DNA from 4 places in the Streptomyces sp. NPDC058685 genome. Region 1 is predicted to be linked to each of the others. Evidence: riboswitches for the same ligand, from Rfam matches in the RefSeq annotation. Region 1 holds a riboswitch; each other region holds the start of a gene.
What was found. Region 1 has a riboswitch for cyclic di-AMP ahead of ACFWU3_RS03880 (peptidoglycan DD-metalloendopeptidase family protein). Riboswitches for the same ligand answer to the same signal wherever they lie in the genome.

Region 1 (4,205 bases):
CCGGGCAGAGCTACACCTCTCCCGTCTTCGCCGGCCTGTGGAGCGCCGAGGGGTTCGGCGGCGCCAGCCGTGCCTGGCACTCGTGGCAGCGCGCGCGAGTGATCCCGGACGCCGCCGCCGACCGGCCCGTGCTCTACAACTCCTGGGAGGCCACCAACTTCGACATCTCGGAGGACCAGCAGCGCGCGCTCGCCCGGCGGGCCGCGGACATGGGCGTCGAGCTGTTCGTGGTCGACGACGCCTGGTTCGGGCAGCGGACGAGTGACCGCGCCGGCCTCGGCGACTGGACCCCCAACCCGGACCGCTTCCCGAAGGGCCTGCGGCCGCTCGCGGACGAAGTGCACGAGCTGGGCATGCAGTTCGGCATCTGGGTCGAGCCGGAGATGGTCAACGCCGACAGCGATCTCTATCGCGCGCATCCCGACTGGGTGCAGTACCACCCGGGCCGGACCAGGACCGAGCTCCGCAATCAGCTGGTCCTGAACCTCGCCCGCAAGGACGTGCAGGACTACCTGTGGGAGCAGTTGCACACGCTGCTCGGCAGCGCACCGATCGACTATGTGAAGTGGGACTTCAACCGCTGCTTCACGGACGCCGGCTGGCCCGGTGAGGACTATCCGCAGCGGCTGTGGGTGGAACACGTCGATGCCCTCTACGCGCTCCTGGAGCGGCTGCGGGCCGCTCACCCGGGTGTGGCGTTCGAGTCCTGCTCCGGCGGCGGCGGCCGGATCGATCTGGGGATCCTCTCCCGCACCGACCAGGTGTGGACCTCGGACAACACCGACCCGCTGGACCGGCTCGCCATCCAGGACGGCTTCACCCAGATCCACCCCGCGCGGGTGATGGCCGCCTGGGTCACCGACAGCCCCAACGTCCAGCTCAACGGGCGATTCAGCAGCCTGCGCTTCCGCTTCGTGAGCGCGATGGCGGGGGTGCTCGGGGTCGGCGGCGACCTGACCGAGTGGACCGAGGAGGAGCTGGCCGAGGCGCGCGACTGGGTGGAGCTCTACAAGAAGATCAGGCCGGTCGTGCAGCACGGAGACCTGTACCGGCTGCGGGCACCGGAGGGCGGGCTCAGTGCCGTGCAGTACCTGCGCGGGGACGAGACCGTCGTCCTCGCCTGGCTCCAGGCGCAGCACTACGGCGAGCAGCCGCCGCGGCTGAGGCTGCGCGGCCTCGACCCGGCCGCGGCCTACGAGTGCCAGGACACCGCGCAGGTGCACCGGGGATCGGTGCTGCTGCACCACGGGCTGCAGACCGGGCTGAAGGGTGACATGGACGCCACGGTGATCAGGTTGCGGCGAATTGGCTGATACCGCTCACCATTCTTTGCATCTGGGTTTTCTGTCCGAATTGAACTGTTCGCCATAGCCTGCCCCATCTGGAATGGAGATGGGAAAAGGCTCGTGAGCAGGATCTCATTCGTGACGGACCGTGGCTGATCCACCGGCCAGAAGTGCGACACCAGAAGGAAGTTGACGCTCCTTCGTCCACGGAGTGTGACCGGAATTTCCCGTCCGATATGCATGTGGCCCGTGATCGGAAAAAGAGGTGGCTTGTTCCCGTCCGCAATGCTCGCTTACGGTCACGGAAATCCGGACGGACCGCCTAATCCTGCCGCCGACCGGAATACCCACCCACCCACGTGTGGCAGGAGCGGGGGACCCAGGTAGTACGCCGTCCGGTGCTCCGGACGGCTCGGGGTGAAGTCACGCAGCCATGTGACCGGGCATCTCCAGCCCGAACCCGACAGCTCACCTCGCCGGCGCCGGAGAGGAATGCGCCATGCCCGGAAAGGGTAAGCACCGCCGTCCCAAGTCCCGTTCTCTCTCCCGCGGTTTCGTCGCCGCGGGTACCGGTGGCGCAGCCATCGCCCTCCCGCTGATGGGTGCGGCAGGCGCTCACGCCGCGGACAAGGCCGCTCCCGCCGCGGCCCCCGCGGTCGCACCGCAGAAGGCAGCCGCCGCTCCGGCCTCCTCCACCGCGCAGAAGCCCGCCGCCCCCACGTCGTACCGCGTCGTCGCCGGTGACTATCTGTCCAAGATCGCGGCCGAGCACGACGTCCGTGGCGGCTGGCAGAAGCTGTACGCGGACAACCGTGCCGCCGTCGGCGACGACCCCGCGCTGATCCACCCGGGACTCAAGCTCACCATCGGCGCCAAGGCCGAGGGTCAGCCCGCCGAGAAGCCGGCGCGGAAGGCCGCGCCCGCGAAGCCGAAGACCTCGGACAGCGAGGACCGCGCCTCCCGCAGCGAGTCCCGCCAGAGCGACACGGCCGCCAAGGCCTCGACGAGCGACTCGGCCGAGTCCGCCCCGCAGGAGAACGCCTCCGGCTACTCCGCGCCGCTGGACTCCGCCGCCGTCACGACCCCCTACCGTGCCTCCGGCGCCATGTGGTCCAGCGGCTACCACACCGGTGTCGACTTCGCCGCGTCCACCGGCACCACGGTCAAGTCCGTGGGCCCGGGCAGCGTCGTCTCCGCCGGGTGGAGTGGTGCGTACGGCAACGAGGTCGTCATCCAGCACACCGACGGCACCTACTCCCAGTACGCCCACCTCTCGTCGCTGACCGTCTCCGCGGGCCAGAACGTGAGCGGCGGACAGCAGATCGGCCTCTCCGGCTCCACGGGCAACTCCAGCGGTCCGCACCTGCACTTCGAGATCCGCACCGGCCCGAGCTACGGCTCGGACATGGACCCGGTGTCGTACCTGCGCCAGCACGGCGTTTCTCTCTGACGCGCCGATAACGCCCGAATCCCCTCGTACCGCCTGTTCGCGGTGCGGGGGGATTCGGCGTATTCCGTGCTTGTCGAAACTTGACCGGTGGCAAACATCACGCACCGTCAACCCCTCCTTACGGTCGCGTAGGTCACACCCGTAAGGACAGGATGAGTCCTTGTGGCAGACGATTCGAGAACAGACGAAACAGGCGCAATCGGGTCGTACGCGGCGATCGGTGACAGCTTCACCGAAGGCGTCGGAGACCCGGGACCGGACGGGGCGTTCGTCGGCTGGGCGGACCGGTTCGCGGTCCTGCTCGACGACCGGATGCCCGAACACACCTTCCGCTACGCCAACCTCGCCGTGCGCGGCCGGCTGCTCGACCAGATCGTCGCGGAGCAGGTGCCGCGGGCGCAGGAACTCGCCCCGGACCTGGTGACGTTCTGCGCCGGCGGCAACGACATCATCCGCCCGGGCAGCGACCCCGACGACGTGGCCGAACGCTTCGAGCGGGCCGTCGCCGACCTCACCGGCGCGGTCGGAACGGTGATGGTCACCACCGGCTTCGACACCCGCGGTGTGCCGGTGCTGCGCCATCTGCGCGGCAAGATCGCCACGTACACGGCCCATGTCCGCGCCATCGCCGACCGCTACGACTGTCCCGTGCTCGACCTGTGGTCGCTCAAGTCGGTGCAGGACAGGCGGGCGTGGGACGGCGACCGGCTGCACCTGTCGCCCGAGGGGCACACCCGGGTGGCCCTGCGCGCCGCCCAGGTCCTCGGGCTCGACGTGCCCGCCGACCCGGACCAGGAGTGGCCGCTCCTGCCGCCGCGCGCTCCCTTCGAGGTGCGCCGGGACAACGTCCAGTGGGCACGCGAGCACCTGGTGCCGTGGATCGGCCGCAGGCTGCGCGGCGAGAGCTCGGGCGACCATGTCGAGGCGAAGCGGCCGGACCTGCTGCCGCTGTGAGGCGGGCGGTGGGGAACGGCTACCGGGCGGCCGGCCGGGCCGGGATCCGCTCCAGCACCCCGCCGGCGAACACGTCGTACAACGGCAACGACTCCAGGTGGACATAGCCGATGTGGCAGTCGCAGACGGCCAGCGGGCAGGCGCGGGGGCGCAGCGCCTGCCGGTAGCTGCCGTCGTAGAGGTTCCCGAGCTCGTCCGGGACGAAGTGGCAGCGCCGTACCGTGCCGTCGCCGTCGACCGAGACGACCGATTCGCCCGTCCGGCAGGGCAGCCCGGCCGAGCGGTGCGGATGGCGGCTGTAGGCGAACAGCGGGTCGAGCTCGCTCCACTCGGCGGCCTCGGCATCGGTGCAGGTGCGGCCCTCCGCCGCGTTCACCCAGAGATAGACATGGTCCGGCAGCTCGGCGCGGAGCCGGCGGGCGGGCTCCAGGTGCTCGGGGAAGCCGACGATGCCGACGCTGAAGCGGACCCCGCGCGCGGCCAGATCCCGGCACTTGCCGAGGAAACGGTCGTAC
Region 2 (4,205 bases), on a different contig from region 1:
TCTGGGTCGAGCGGTAGTTCTGCTCCAGCAGGATCGTCTTCGCGTCCGGGTAGTCCTCCTCGAACTGGAGGATGTTGCGGATGGTCGCGCCGCGGAAGGCGTAGATCGACTGGTCGGCGTCGCCGACGACGCACAGCTCGGCGGGGGGCAGGTCCTCCTGCCCGGTGCCCACCAGCTCGCGTACGAGCGTGTACTGAGCGTGGTTGGTGTCCTGGTACTCGTCCACCAGCACATGCCGGAAGCGCCGCTGGTAGTGCTCGGCGACGTCCGGGAACGCCTGGAGCAGATGGACGGTGGTCATGATGATGTCGTCGAAGTCCAGGGCGTTGGCCTCGCGCAGCCGCGCCTGGTACATCCGGTACGCCTCGGCCAGCGTCTTCTCGAAGCCTCCCCCGGAGCCCTCGGCCTCGCTGCCCCCGCCGACCTGGTCGGCGTAGCTCTCCTCGTCGATCAGTTCGTTCTTGAGGTTCGAGATCTTGGCACTGAAGGCCTTCGGCGGGAACTTCTTGGGGTCGAGATCGAGATCACGGCAGACGAGCGCCATCAGTCGCTTGGAGTCGGCCGCGTCGTAGATCGAGAACGACGAGGTGAAGCCGAGCTTCTTGGACTCCCGGCGCAGGATGCGGACGCAGGCGCTGTGGAAGGTCATGACCCACATGGCGTTGGCGCGCGGGCCGACCAGCTGCTCGACGCGCTCCTTCATCTCGCCGGCGGCCTTGTTGGTGAAGGTGATCGCCAGTATCTGGCCGGGGTGGACGCTGCGCGTCCCCAGCAGATGGGCGATGCGGTGTGTGAGCACACGGGTCTTGCCGGAACCGGCGCCGGCCACGATGAGCAGCGGCGATCCGGTGTGCACCACGGCGGCGCGCTGCTGTTCGTTCAGTCCGTCCAGCAGGGCGGCGGGGTCCACGATCGTGCGCGGGGCGCCGTTGCCGTGGTGGGCGTCCCGGGCCGGGGGCACGTCGAACGCGCCCTGGAAGAGATCGTCCGGGATCTCCTCTCCGGGCCCGTCTCCGGGCTCCTCGGGGTGCGGCGGGGGCTCCTCCGAGGTGTGCTGGAGGTTCGCCAGGAAGCTGTCGTCAAAGAGGCTGCTCATCGCTTTACGAGTCTAGGCCGCGGCACTGACAGCTCGCGGCCGCATTGCCATACGGCCGCCGCGACCCCGCCGAGAGGCGTGGCGGCTCCGGTCCGAGCGCCGGAGCGGTGCGATGCGATGCGATGCGTCGGTGCGTCGGCGCGTTCGAAGCCGTACGCCCGCTCCCGTACCACCGATGCGCCCAATCCCGCACGACTCCGGCAACACTCTGCACCTTTTCGAACGCAATGGGTCATCTGGCGAGCACGCCGACCACCCGATCGATAAGGTCACGAAAATGTATCGGGCATATCGAACATCAACCTTCACAGGAGCCACACGAGTTGGTTAGCGTGCTCGATCAGGCAGCCCGTCCCCCGCGGCGATCCACGCCAAACGGGCAGTCAGCGCCGAATTCGAGCTTTTCCCAAGGAAGTTCGGAACCGGGGACCCACCATGCACAACCGGGGTGAATCGGACCAGCACCAGCACGGTCCGTAGGGCGATCTTCCGTTCCGCCCGAACCCGACAGCTAACCCGGTAGGCGGTCAACGGAAGAAGGAGATGTCGGCCTTGGCGTCGCATCGCAAAACGCGAAGTCGAACCGTGAAGACCTCCCCCGCCGTCGGTTTCACGACGGCAGCCCTCGCATCCGTCACGCTGCTGTCGACGCAGAGCGCCGACGCGGCGCCGAGCGACCCGAAGCCGTCGGTCGAAGAGGTGCAGAAGAAGGTCGACGACCTGTACCGGCAGGCCGGCACCGAGACGCAGAAGTACAACCAGGCGAAAGAGGCGACGGAGGAGAAGCGGCAGCAGGTCGGCAAGCTCCTCGACGAGAACGCGCAGCGCACGGAGAAGCTGAACGAGTCCCGCCAGGTGCTCGGCAACTACGCGGCCGCGCAGTACCGCACGGGCGCGGTCGCCCCGACCGCCGCGCTGCTCTTCGCGGACAGCCCTCAGCAGTACTTCGACCAGACCCAGCTGATGGACCGCATGACGGACCGTCAGCGGGATGTGATCGCCGACTACGAGACCCAGCGGGCGGCCGCCGCCAAGCAGCGGGCCACGGCGACCGAGAGCCTGGAGTCCCTCACCCGGTCGCAGCGGGCGCTGCGCACCAGCAAGCAGGACGTGCAGGCAAAGCTCGCCGAGGCGCGTGAGCTGCTGTCGAAGCTGACCGCCGAGGAGAAGGCGCGGCTGGCCGCGATCGAGCGCGAGAAGGCGGAGGAGGCCCGCCGCAAGGCGGAGCAGAAGGCCGAACAGGAGGCGAAGGCCGAGGCGGAGCGGCAGCGCCGGGAGAAGGAGCGCGAGCAGAACCAGGGCGGCGGCACGGGCACGGTGCCCGGGACCGGCACGGGTTCCGGTTCCGGTTCTTCCGACGGCACCTCCACCGCCAAGGCCGCCAAGGTCCTCGACTTCGCGCGCGCCCAGATCGGCAAGCCGTACGTCTGGGGTGCGGCCGGCCCCAGCTCGTACGACTGCTCGGGGCTGACGCAGGCCGCCTGGAAGACCGCGGGCGTGAGCCTGCCGCGCACCACCTGGGACCAGGTGAAGACCGGCAAGCGGATCGAGACGAAGGATCTGCTCCCGGGGGACCTGGTCTTCTTCTACGACGACATCAGCCATGTGGGCATCTACATCGGCGACGGCAAGATGATCCACGCCCCGAAGCCGGGGGCGAACGTCCGCGAGGAGTCGATCTTCTACATGCCGATCTACGGCAGCGTTCGCCCGGCCTGAGCCGGCCGCACACCGGACGCCCGGGCCCGAGGGTGCCCGGGCGTTCTCATGCCCGGAGCGCCCGGAACGCGCGGAGCACCCGGAGCACCAGAGCCGCGCCCGGCGCCCTCATGTCCGGCGCGGCGCGCTCACGTCCAGAGCGTGGCGATGAAGATGTTCGCGACCGTCAGCCCGCCCACCGCGGCGAACAGCGGCTTCTCCACCGACTCCTCGTCCCGCTTGACGTAGACCAGACCCAGGATCACCACCAGCACCGCCAGCTTGATGCCGATCTTGAGGTTGTTCACCGTCTGGTCGTCCGCCTGGTTGAGGCCCACCAGCGCCACACCGGTGACGAGCATCGTCAGCGCACCGTGCAGCATCGCCGGGCCGAAGCGCGCCGTCCCCTCGGACATCGCCTTCATCTGCGTGAGGAAGCCGCCCAGCAGGGCCGCGATACCGATGATGTGCAGGGCGACGAAGGCATTGATGAGTACGTCCATGCGGCGGAGCCTAACTCCCGCCATATCACCCCCTTCAGGCCGGGTGAGCCTCATTCGGCACATCGGTCACAGCGGTGCGGAGAAAGGACGTGTGCGGGCCGGATCGGCTTGCAGAAAGCGCAGCAAGATGTCCACCTTCGGGCACATTCGGTCCTTGCGTCTCCCTGCCGTGACCCCCAGGTTTAGCGTCCTGCCTCAGATGACCGACTCCCCACCGCCGCCGCAGCACCGGGCGGCAGTCGGCCGTCACGCCGAGAGATCCGGCGGCGGACCGCTCCCCTGTGCGGGCCGCCGCCGGACCCGGACCCGCAGGGATGACGGAAGGACGTACACGCACCCGTGGCCGCGCACCGGAAACCCAAGCAGCATCTCCTCTCCGGGCCCGCCGCCCGAACCGCAGCCACCATCGCGCTCGCAGGAGCGGCGTCGGCGACCGCCTTCGACGGAGTCGGCCACGCGGAACCCGCCCTCACACCGGCCCAGGTCAAGGACAAGGCGGACAAGCTGTACCACGAGGCAGAGGTGGCCACGGAGAAGTACAACGGGGCCAAGGAGCGGACCGCGGCGTTGCGTACATCGGTCGACCGGCTGCGCGACGAGGCCGCCCGCAGGACCGACCGCCTCAACTCCTCGCGCAACGCTCTCGGTTCGATCGCCACCGCTCAGTACCGCGCCGGGACCATCGACCCCGCCCTGCAACTCGCGCTCACCTCCGACCCCGACGAGTACCTGGAGCGGGCCGCGCTCGTCGAACGCACGGGTGAGCGGCAGGCCGCCGCGATCGCCGGAGTGCACCAGCAGCTCGTGGAGATCGACCGGCTGCGGGCACAGGCGGGCGAGCGGATGGAGAGCCTGAAGGACCGGCAGGCGGAACTGGCCCGCCACAAGGCGACCGTACAGAGCAAACT
Region 3 (4,205 bases), on a different contig from region 1:
GGACGCGGCGACGTCGAGCGCGAGCGCGATGTCCTTGCCGGGGGCGTAGCCGGCTTCCTTGATGGCCTCGAGGATCAGGTCCAGCGCGGCGCGGTTGGAGTCGAGGTTCGGCGCGAAGCCGCCCTCGTCGCCGAGACCGGTCGACAGACCCTTGGTCTTCAGCACCTTCTTCAGGGTGTGGTAGACCTCGGCGCCCCAGCGCAGGGCCTCGGAGAAGGACTCCGCGCCGATCGGTGCGATCATGAACTCCTGGATGTCCACGTTGGAGTCGGCGTGCGAGCCGCCGTTCAGGATGTTCATCATCGGAACGGGCAGCAGGTGCGCGTTCGGGCCGCCCAGGTAGCGGAAGAGCGGCAGGTCGGAGGCCTCGGAGGCGGCGTGGGCCACGGCGAGCGAGACGCCGAGGATGGCGTTGGCGCCGAGCGAGGACTTGTCCGGGGTGGCGTCCAGGTCGAACATCGCCTGGTCGATCAGGCGCTGCTCGGTGGCGTCGTAGCCGACGAGCTCCGGGCCGATCTGCTCGATGACGGCGAGGACGGCCTTCTCGACACCCTTGCCCTGGTAGCGGTTCTGGTCACCGTCGCGGAGCTCGAGAGCCTCGAACGCACCGGTGGATGCGCCGGACGGAACTGCAGCACGACCCGTGCTGCCGTCGTCGAGGCCAACCTCGACCTCGACCGTGGGGTTGCCTCGGGAGTCCAGGATTTCCCGGGCTACGACGACGTCGATGGACGGCACGAGCATCTCCTTCTGGGATGTGACGCTTGGAGTGCAGGGTCTCATTGGCCTTGCGGCACGAGCCTAACCGGCGGCGGGGCATCAGCCGCCCGATGCCCGCCTCCTGGGACGAAAAAGGGCATGAACAGCGGGTGCTGGGGACAAAACGCCCCCAATCTACCCATGGGTAACAGAGAGAACCCCGGCCCGGCGCGTACGGGGGATGCGCTCCGGACCGGGGTGGTCTGTTTCCCCGGGGGGAGTGTCCGCGAAGCGCCGTCCTCCGCCCGAAGGGCGAACCGGACGAGACCTCGGGGACACCACAGGCGGGCCGGCGCTCGCGCGCCGGCCCGTGCGGGGTCAGCTCAGGTGGAGCTGCTGACCCGGGTGGATCACGTCGGCGTCGGTGACGACGCCCTTGTTCAGGTCGAACAGCTTCTTCCAGCCGCCCTTGACCTTCTCGGCCTTGGCGATCTTACTGAGGGTGTCACCGGCCTTGACCTTGTACTCGCCGTCGCCCTTCTTGAAGGACTTGGCGGCCGGCTTCGAGGACTTCGCCGGGGCGGGGGCCTCGGAGCGCTCGGAGCGGGTGGTCGGGGCCTCGGCGCGCTGCTGCGGCTGGGCTTCCTGCGCGGAGCCGGCGTCGTTGGCGGCGTTGGACAGGTTCACGCCGCAGTTCGGCCATGCACCCTTGCCCTGGCCCGCGAGGACCTTCTCGGCTATCTGGATCTGCTGCGCCTTCGAGGCCTGGTCGGCGGTCGAGGCGAACTGGGTACCGCCGTACGCGGCCCAGGTGGAGGCGGAGAACTGCAGGCCGCCGTAGTACCCGTTACCCGTGTTGATCGACCAGTTGCCGCCGGCCTCGCACTGCGCGACCTGGTCCCACTCGGACGTGGTCGCGGCGGAGGCGGTGGTGGCGCCGAGCAGCGGGGCGGCGACTGCCGCACCGGTGACACCGGCGAGCGTGGCGATACGGGTGGCCTTGGACGGGCGACGGTGCTTGGCCTTGCCGGAAAACAGCATGGAACATCTCTCTCACCGACGCCTACGAGGTGAGCTGTCGGGTTCGGGCCAAGTGAGTTGCCCGGCCGCGCAGTCGTGCGCACGGCTCCACCCCAAGCCGGTACCCGCAGTTCATCCTCAACTGCCGGGGCCGGCGCTTACCTTGGTTCCCCCGCTCCTGCCTACGGCGCATACGCGTCGACTACTCCCCCCGACCGACGGCAGGATTCGGCGTGACGGTCAGCGGTGCCCGCGATGGCGAACGGTTCAGACCGTAAACACAGAGCTCCCCGATGTTCAAAGACGAACATCGGGGAGAAAACGCCCATCCCGCCCCTCCGGGACCATGCGTTTCTGCAGGTCGAGGGCGGAATGCCCCGTTCCGCCGGGCAAGATGGGCGAGTTGCCGCAAAGAGACCCTTGTCTCAGTTGCACGATTCGGACAAAGGCGCCTGTACTGCCCCTACTTCAGGTCGAGCTCCAGGCTCTGGCCAGGCAGGATCAGGTCGGGGTCGTCACCGACGGTCTCCGCGTTCGCCTTGTAAAGGGAACTCCACCCTCCGGGCAGCTTCTGCGCGGTCGCGATGGCCGACAGGGAGTCGCCGGGGCGGACGGTGTACGAACCGGGCGCGGCCTCCGCGTCGTTCGTCTCGGCCGGCTTGCCGGCCTCATCGGCCGCGCCCTCGCCGTCGCGTGCCGCATCGTCACCTCGCGAGGCGTGACGCCCCGCTTCACGCTCATTGCCCGTATTGCCCGGCTCGGCCGTTCCGGTCGACCCGGTCGCCTCCGGCTCCGTCGGCTCGGCGGCGGGTTCGCCGCGGTGCTTGCCGGTGGCGCTGCCGCTGTCGCCGGTCCCGCTGTTGCCGATGCCCTGTGTCGGCGCCGGGGCGGGCTCGGCCGTCTCGGAGGGCGAGGCGGACTTCGAGGGCGCCAGCGAGGCGAGGGGGTCGTCGGACGTCGCACCCTGCTCCGCGGGGGCCGAGGCGCCCGGGTCGACACCGGCGCCGGTGCCGCCCTGCGTCAGCCCGGCGATGCCCGCGCAGGTCGCCCAGGCTTCGGGGCCCTGGGCCTCCAGGACCTTCTCGGCGACGGCTATCTGCTGGGAGCGGCTGGCGAGGTCGGCGCGGTCCGCGTAGTCCGTGCCGCCGAAGTCCTCCCACGTCTCCTGGGCGATCTGCAGACCGCCGTAGTAGCCGTTGTCCATGTCGGCGCTCCACTGGCCGCCGCTCTCGCAGGCCGCCACGCGGTCCCAGGTGGCGGCGTCGGCGGCGGAGGCCGAACCCGCACCGAGAAGGGGGATCGCGATGGCCGATCCCGTCACCCCTGCCGCGACAACGATGGCCGGAGCCTGACGGGGACGACGGTGACGACCTTGGCCGGAAAGCATGCGGGTGCCCTTCGAGTGACTACAGAACAACTGATGTCTTCTGAGACGACCGTGAAAGTAGCCGGATTCGATCGTGTGTCACAAGTCGATGCAGCGGAGATCACGTGAAAGTCACAGTCTTGACGGGTCGTCAGCTGCGTCCAGGTGTGAACTCAACGGGCAGGCTTCGCAATCCACGCATAATGAGACCTCCGCGCCAGCGCAAATCGGCCGGATCGCCCGCAAGCCGCAAGTCCGGCATTCTCCGGAGCAGCGTGGCGATCGCGGTCTGTCCCTCCAGCCGGGCCAGCGGTGCGCCGAGGCAGTAGTGGATGCCGTGCCCGTAACCGAGGTGCTGGTTGTCGCGCCGGGAGAGGTCGAGCGCGTCGGGGTCCGTGAACCGCTCCGGGTCCCGGTCGGCGGCCGCGAGCACCACGAGCACCGGGTCGCCCGAGGCGATCTCCTGGCCGCCGATGACGAGGGACTCCGTGGCGAAGCGCCAGGTGGCGAGCTCCACGGGGCCGTCGTAGCGCAGGAGTTCCTCCACGCCGGTCTCCAGCAGCGCGCTCTCCCCGGCGGCGAGGGAGGCCTGCAGCCGCTCGCGCTGCTCCGGGTGGCGCAGCAGCGCGTACACACCGTTCCCGATGAGGTTCACCGTCGTCTCGAAACCGGCGAACAGCAGGATGAAGGCCATCGCGGCGGCCTCGTTCTCGGTGAGGTGCTCGCCGTGGTCGCTCGCCCGGATCAGCCCGGAGATCAGATCGTCGCCGGGATCCTCACGCTTGCGGTGGATCAGCTCGGCGAGATACCCCCGCATCTTCTTCACCGACCGCGCGACACCTCCGCGCGGGCCGCCGCCGTGACGGATCATCATGCCCGCCCAGTCCCGGAAGTCGTCCTGGTCCTCCGGCGGGACACCGAGCAGATCGCAGATGGCGTAGATGGGGAGCGGAAAGGCGAACTCGTGGATGAGGTCCGCCTCTCCCTTTTCCACGAAGCCGTCGATGAGCTGATCGGTCAACTGTTGAACACGCGGGACGAATTCGGCGACCCGCCGCGGGGTGAACGCCTTGGAGACGAGCCGCCGCAGCCGGGTGTGGTCGGGCGGGTCGATATTGAG
Region 4 (4,205 bases), on a different contig from region 1:
CGGTACCGTCCGCAGCCGTGGGCGGACCGGGGAGGAGAGCACCGTTGGCGCAGTTCCAGCAGAGTCGTGTGTACGGCGCCCGCCGCTTCCTCCGTGCCCTCCCCACCCTGATGATCATCGGTGGGCTGGTCTTCGACCTGGCGACCCCGGCGCAGTTCACGGCCGTGCCGATGTTCGCCGCCGCTCCGCTGGTCGCCGCTCCGTTCTTCTCCTGGCTCACCACGCTGGTGACGGGCATCACGGCGACCCTCGCGGTGCTCGGGCTGCACTTCTACAACCGCACCGTCGACGAGGTCACGGCATACACCGAGGTCTTCACGCTCATCACCGTCTCCGGGCTCGCGCTGCTCATCAACACCGTCGTCAGACGCAGCGGTGAGCGTCTCGCCTCCGCCCGGGTCATCGCCGAGACCGCGCAGCGTGCCGTGCTGCCCACGCCCGCCGACCGGATCGGCGGGCTGCACGTCGCGGCACGGTACGAGGCCGCGCTCGCCGACGCGTTCATCGGCGGCGACCTGTTCGCCGTGCAGGAGACGCCCTTCGGGGTGCGGCTGGTGGTCGGCGATGTGCGGGGCAAGGGGTTGGAGGCCGTCGAGGCGGTGGCCGTCGTCATCGGCGCGTTCCGGGAGGCGGCCGAGCAGGAGAGCTCCCTGGAGGGCGTCGCGCAGCGCCTCGAGCGGGCGCTGGCGCGCGAGGGCACGCGCCGGGACAGCCTGGACGCGGTCGAGGGCTTCACCACCGCCGTACTGGGAGAGATCCCGCGCGGTGCCGGAATCGTCCGGCTGGTGAACCGCGGCCACCCGGAACCGATCCTGCTGCACGCCGACGGCGACCTGGAATTCCTGGCGCCGTCGAGGGCCGCGCTGCCGCTCGGCATGGGCGATCTGGAGGTCTGGCCGGACCAGGCGGTGGAGTATCCGCTGCCGACGGGAGCGACCCTGCTGCTCTACACGGACGGTGTCAGCGAGGCGCGCAACGCGGCCGGTGAGTTCTACGATCCCGGCGCGCGGCTCTCGGGGCGGCTCTTCCCCGGGCCCGACGAACTGCTCGACGCGCTCGTCGACGACGTGCGCCGGTACACCGGAGGTGGTTCGAAGGACGACATGGCACTGCTGGCGGTCGCCCGGCCCGCGGAGGGGCAGCCGGAGCGCCGCAGGACGGTGAAGGTCGTGCCGCCCGCGTGAGGGGCGTCGGCACCTCGGGGCCGGCTGGGACGTCTCGCCGTACGAGGCTGTGTGCGTGGGGGTGGGGTCGGGTACGCCGTGACGATTCTGGCCTCGTTCGCCTGAGCCGGTGGGTGTGCCGAAGACCGTGTTGGTGGGTTGGTTCGGCTTGAGCCGGGTGGGTGCGCCGAGACGTGTCGGTGGGCTTGCCCGGATGAGCTGTGTGGCGGTCGCAGCCCTTCGCGGAACCGAGCGGACGTCTTGCCCGCCCGGTCCGCTCTGGTGGCTGGGCACGCTGCGTAGTGGGAAGATCCCCCTCCGCATACCATGTGACGACCCGTCAGTAATGTTCCGCGGCCCGAAGGGCGATCAAGTCGCCCGAATCCGGCTGCTTGTGTCCCGATTGGTCCCGTGGGAAGTCGTTAACGATCACCCGGAACAGCTTGGAATACGGTCCTCGCGTCTATTAACGTTCGATAACGCAGCGCGGTCGTCCCAGCCGTCGTCAGGACGGCGCCGTGCGCGTGCGCCGAATTCCGCAAGGGAACCGGGGAACCAATCCTTGGGGTGAATCGGGCACCTTCCACCGCGACTTCCGCGGCGGGTGGCGCTCGTAGGAGACCTTCCTGCTCCGAACCCGTCAGCTAACCCGGTAGGCGAGAAGGAAGGAAAGGAGCACGCCTCAGTGGCGTCCAACAGGCCTGCCCCAGAAGCACCCTTCGCCAATGACTTCTTCGGTGCGGAGGGCGCGGAGCGGTCCCTCGAAGAGTGGAACCCCACCGAGGACTCCGTCCGTCCGGTGCGCGGTCGGCACCGTGTCGCCAAGCAGCGCGGCGGACTTGCCCGTAGCTCCACCGTGCTCGGCGTCGGCGTGATCGCCGCGGTCGGCGCGGGCGGCATCGCGACGGCGCAGGACAAACCCGCGGTCTCCATATCCCTTCCCGACGCGCTCTCGGACAATCTGCCCGACGCCAAGTCCCTTCCCGGCGTCGGTTCTTTCATGTCCGACGACTCCTCGGACGTCGTGGACGAGGCGGCCACGTACTCGGCGATGGGCATCGCCTACGCCGACACCGCTTCCGACACCGACCAGGGCGGTGCCGGCGAGGCGCTGCGCTCCCGCATCCTCCAGCAGGCCGAGCAGCAGCAGGCCAAGGCTGAGGAGTCGGCCAGGGCGGCGGCCGCGAAGGCCGCGGCGGACAAGGCCGAGGCCGCGGCGAAGAAGAAGGCGGAAGAGGTGGCCGCGAAGGCCGCCGCCGCGAAGAAGAAGGCAGAGGACGAGGCGAAGGCCAAGGCGGAGGCAGAGCGTCTCGCGCAGCTGGCCAAGAGCTACTCGCTCCCCACCTCCTCGTACACGATCACCTCCACGTACGGCGAGTCCGGCTCCCTGTGGTCCTCCGGCCAGCACACCGGCCTGGACTTCGCCGCCCCGACGGGTACGCCGGTCAAGGCCGTGCACAACGGCACCGTGAAGTCGGCGGGCTGGTCCGGCTCGTACGGCTACCGCATCGTTCTCGAACTCGAGGACGGCACCGAGGTCTGGTACGCGCACCTGTCGTCGATGACCGCGAGCGCCGGCCAGAAGGTCGCGACCGGCGAGACGATCGGCCGCGTCGGCGCCACGGGCAACGTGACGGGCGCGCACCTGCACCTCGAGGTCCACACCGCCGGCGGCTCGGGCATCGACCCGATGGCCTGGCTGCGGGACAAGGGCCTGACTCCCTGATCCTGCGGGACAGTTCCCGCGCATCTCGATCCCCGGCAGTCCTGGCGCTCACCCCCCGACGCCAGGACTGCCGGTTTTTGCTGCGCCCGGTTCTCCCGGGAGCGGGCAGGACGCGGTCGCCCACCGGTGCGCGGTCAGGTCCGGTACGGGTTGTACGCGCCGTAGTCGCGGTGCGGAGGCGGCACACGCACCCGCCCGGTGGCCCGTGCCGCGTACGTCAGCGCCGGTGCGGCCACGTCCCTGCGCTGCCACAGGTGATGCAGCAGCTCCTGCTCGCGCTCCACGAAGTCCGGGTCCGCCGCGCCCCGGTGGGCCCGATGGCGCAGAAACGCCAGCGAGGTCGCGAAATGCTGGTACTCCGACACCGCGTGCGCCGCGGTCGGCCCGTGCATACGCCGCGCGACGTCCCGCGCGAGGGTGCGCGCCCGCATCGACGAGAGGGCGGGCGGCTGGTCCGCCGACAGCCATCCGGCCGCGGCGTAGGCCGGCAACTCGGTGGCTATCGTCCGCAGTTCCCGCTGCCGGCTCCATATCGTGAGCCAGGTCAGCAGCCCGAAGACGGGCACCATGAACGCCCCGTACACGAGATAGAAGCCCCACGGGCCGAACAGGGACGTCGAGCCGTTCCACAGCGCGTGCATGCCCATCGCCAGCGCCAGACCGAGCAGCGGCAGGACGATGCGCCGGACCCGCATGCGCCGTGAGGCCAGTGCCGCGACACCGAAGCCGATGCCGGTCAGCACCGTGAAAAGCGGGTGGGCGAACGGGGACATGACGATCCGTACGAAGAACGTCGCCGCGGTCACGGACGCGATCCCGGAGAAGCCCATCTGCTGGTCCTCGCCGAACGCGTTGCCCAGATAGAGGATGTTCTCCGTGAACGCGAAGCCCGTCGCGGTGAACCCGGCGACCACGACCCCATCGACGATCCCGCGGAAGTCCTGTCGGCGGAAACGGAAGATCAGCAGGATCGCCGCGGCCTTCGCACTCTCCTCGACGACCGGCGCGATGACCGTCGCGCCCAGTGTGTCCGCGCCCGTGGGGTCGGCTGTGGCGGTGGCTATCCACTGCGTCGCGAAGGTGTTCGCGATGATCGCCACGAGGGCGGCGGCGAAGGCGCCCCAGGCGAAGGCGAACAGAAGGTTCCGCCAGGGGCCCGGCTCGACCCGGTCCAGCCAGCGGAACGCGGCGGTGAGCAGGGGGACCGGCAGGGTCGCCAGGCCGAGGCCGACCAGGAAACCCTGGGTGCCGGTCTGCTCCCGTACGAGCGACAGGATGACGAGGCCCGACAGGGCGAGGAGCGTGATCAGCACCCC

Region 2: another riboswitch for cyclic di-AMP. It lies ahead of ACFWU3_RS00940 (NlpC/P60 family protein); the one in region 1 lies ahead of ACFWU3_RS03880 (peptidoglycan DD-metalloendopeptidase family protein).
Region 3: another riboswitch for cyclic di-AMP. It lies ahead of ACFWU3_RS09265 (transglycosylase family protein); the one in region 1 lies ahead of ACFWU3_RS03880 (peptidoglycan DD-metalloendopeptidase family protein).
Region 4: another riboswitch for cyclic di-AMP. It lies ahead of ACFWU3_RS28740 (M23 family metallopeptidase); the one in region 1 lies ahead of ACFWU3_RS03880 (peptidoglycan DD-metalloendopeptidase family protein).

Annotation. Positions count from the first base shown of each region.
Region 1 is NZ_JBHXSL010000003.1:156,287-160,491, forward strand. Features, by position in the region: gene ACFWU3_RS03875 (alpha-galactosidase) at 1-1,313, shown strand, start outside; cyclic di-AMP (ydaO/yuaA leader) riboswitch at 1,629-1,781, shown strand; gene ACFWU3_RS03880 (peptidoglycan DD-metalloendopeptidase family protein) at 1,786-2,736, shown strand; gene ACFWU3_RS03885 (SGNH/GDSL hydrolase family protein) at 2,899-3,690, shown strand; gene ACFWU3_RS03890 (STM4011 family radical SAM protein) at 3,710-4,205, opposite strand, start outside.
Region 2 is NZ_JBHXSL010000001.1:188,820-193,024, reverse strand. Features, by position in the region: gene pcrA (DNA helicase PcrA) at 1-1,096, opposite strand, end outside; cyclic di-AMP (ydaO/yuaA leader) riboswitch at 1,474-1,638, shown strand; gene ACFWU3_RS00940 (NlpC/P60 family protein) at 1,640-2,815, shown strand; gene ACFWU3_RS00935 (hypothetical protein) at 2,944-3,297, opposite strand; gene ACFWU3_RS00930 (NlpC/P60 family protein) at 3,637-4,205, shown strand, end outside.
Region 3 is NZ_JBHXSL010000007.1:200,039-204,243, reverse strand. Features, by position in the region: gene eno (phosphopyruvate hydratase) at 1-744, opposite strand, end outside; gene ACFWU3_RS09265 (transglycosylase family protein) at 1,078-1,740, opposite strand; cyclic di-AMP (ydaO/yuaA leader) riboswitch at 1,745-1,919, opposite strand; gene ACFWU3_RS09260 (transglycosylase family protein) at 2,183-3,106, opposite strand; gene ACFWU3_RS09255 (cytochrome P450) at 3,237-4,205, opposite strand, start outside.
Region 4 is NZ_JBHXSL010000047.1:16,756-20,960, reverse strand. Features, by position in the region: gene ACFWU3_RS28745 (PP2C family protein-serine/threonine phosphatase) at 45-1,184, shown strand; cyclic di-AMP (ydaO/yuaA leader) riboswitch at 1,681-1,837, shown strand; gene ACFWU3_RS28740 (M23 family metallopeptidase) at 1,849-2,889, shown strand; gene ACFWU3_RS28735 (PrsW family intramembrane metalloprotease) at 3,024-4,205, opposite strand, start outside.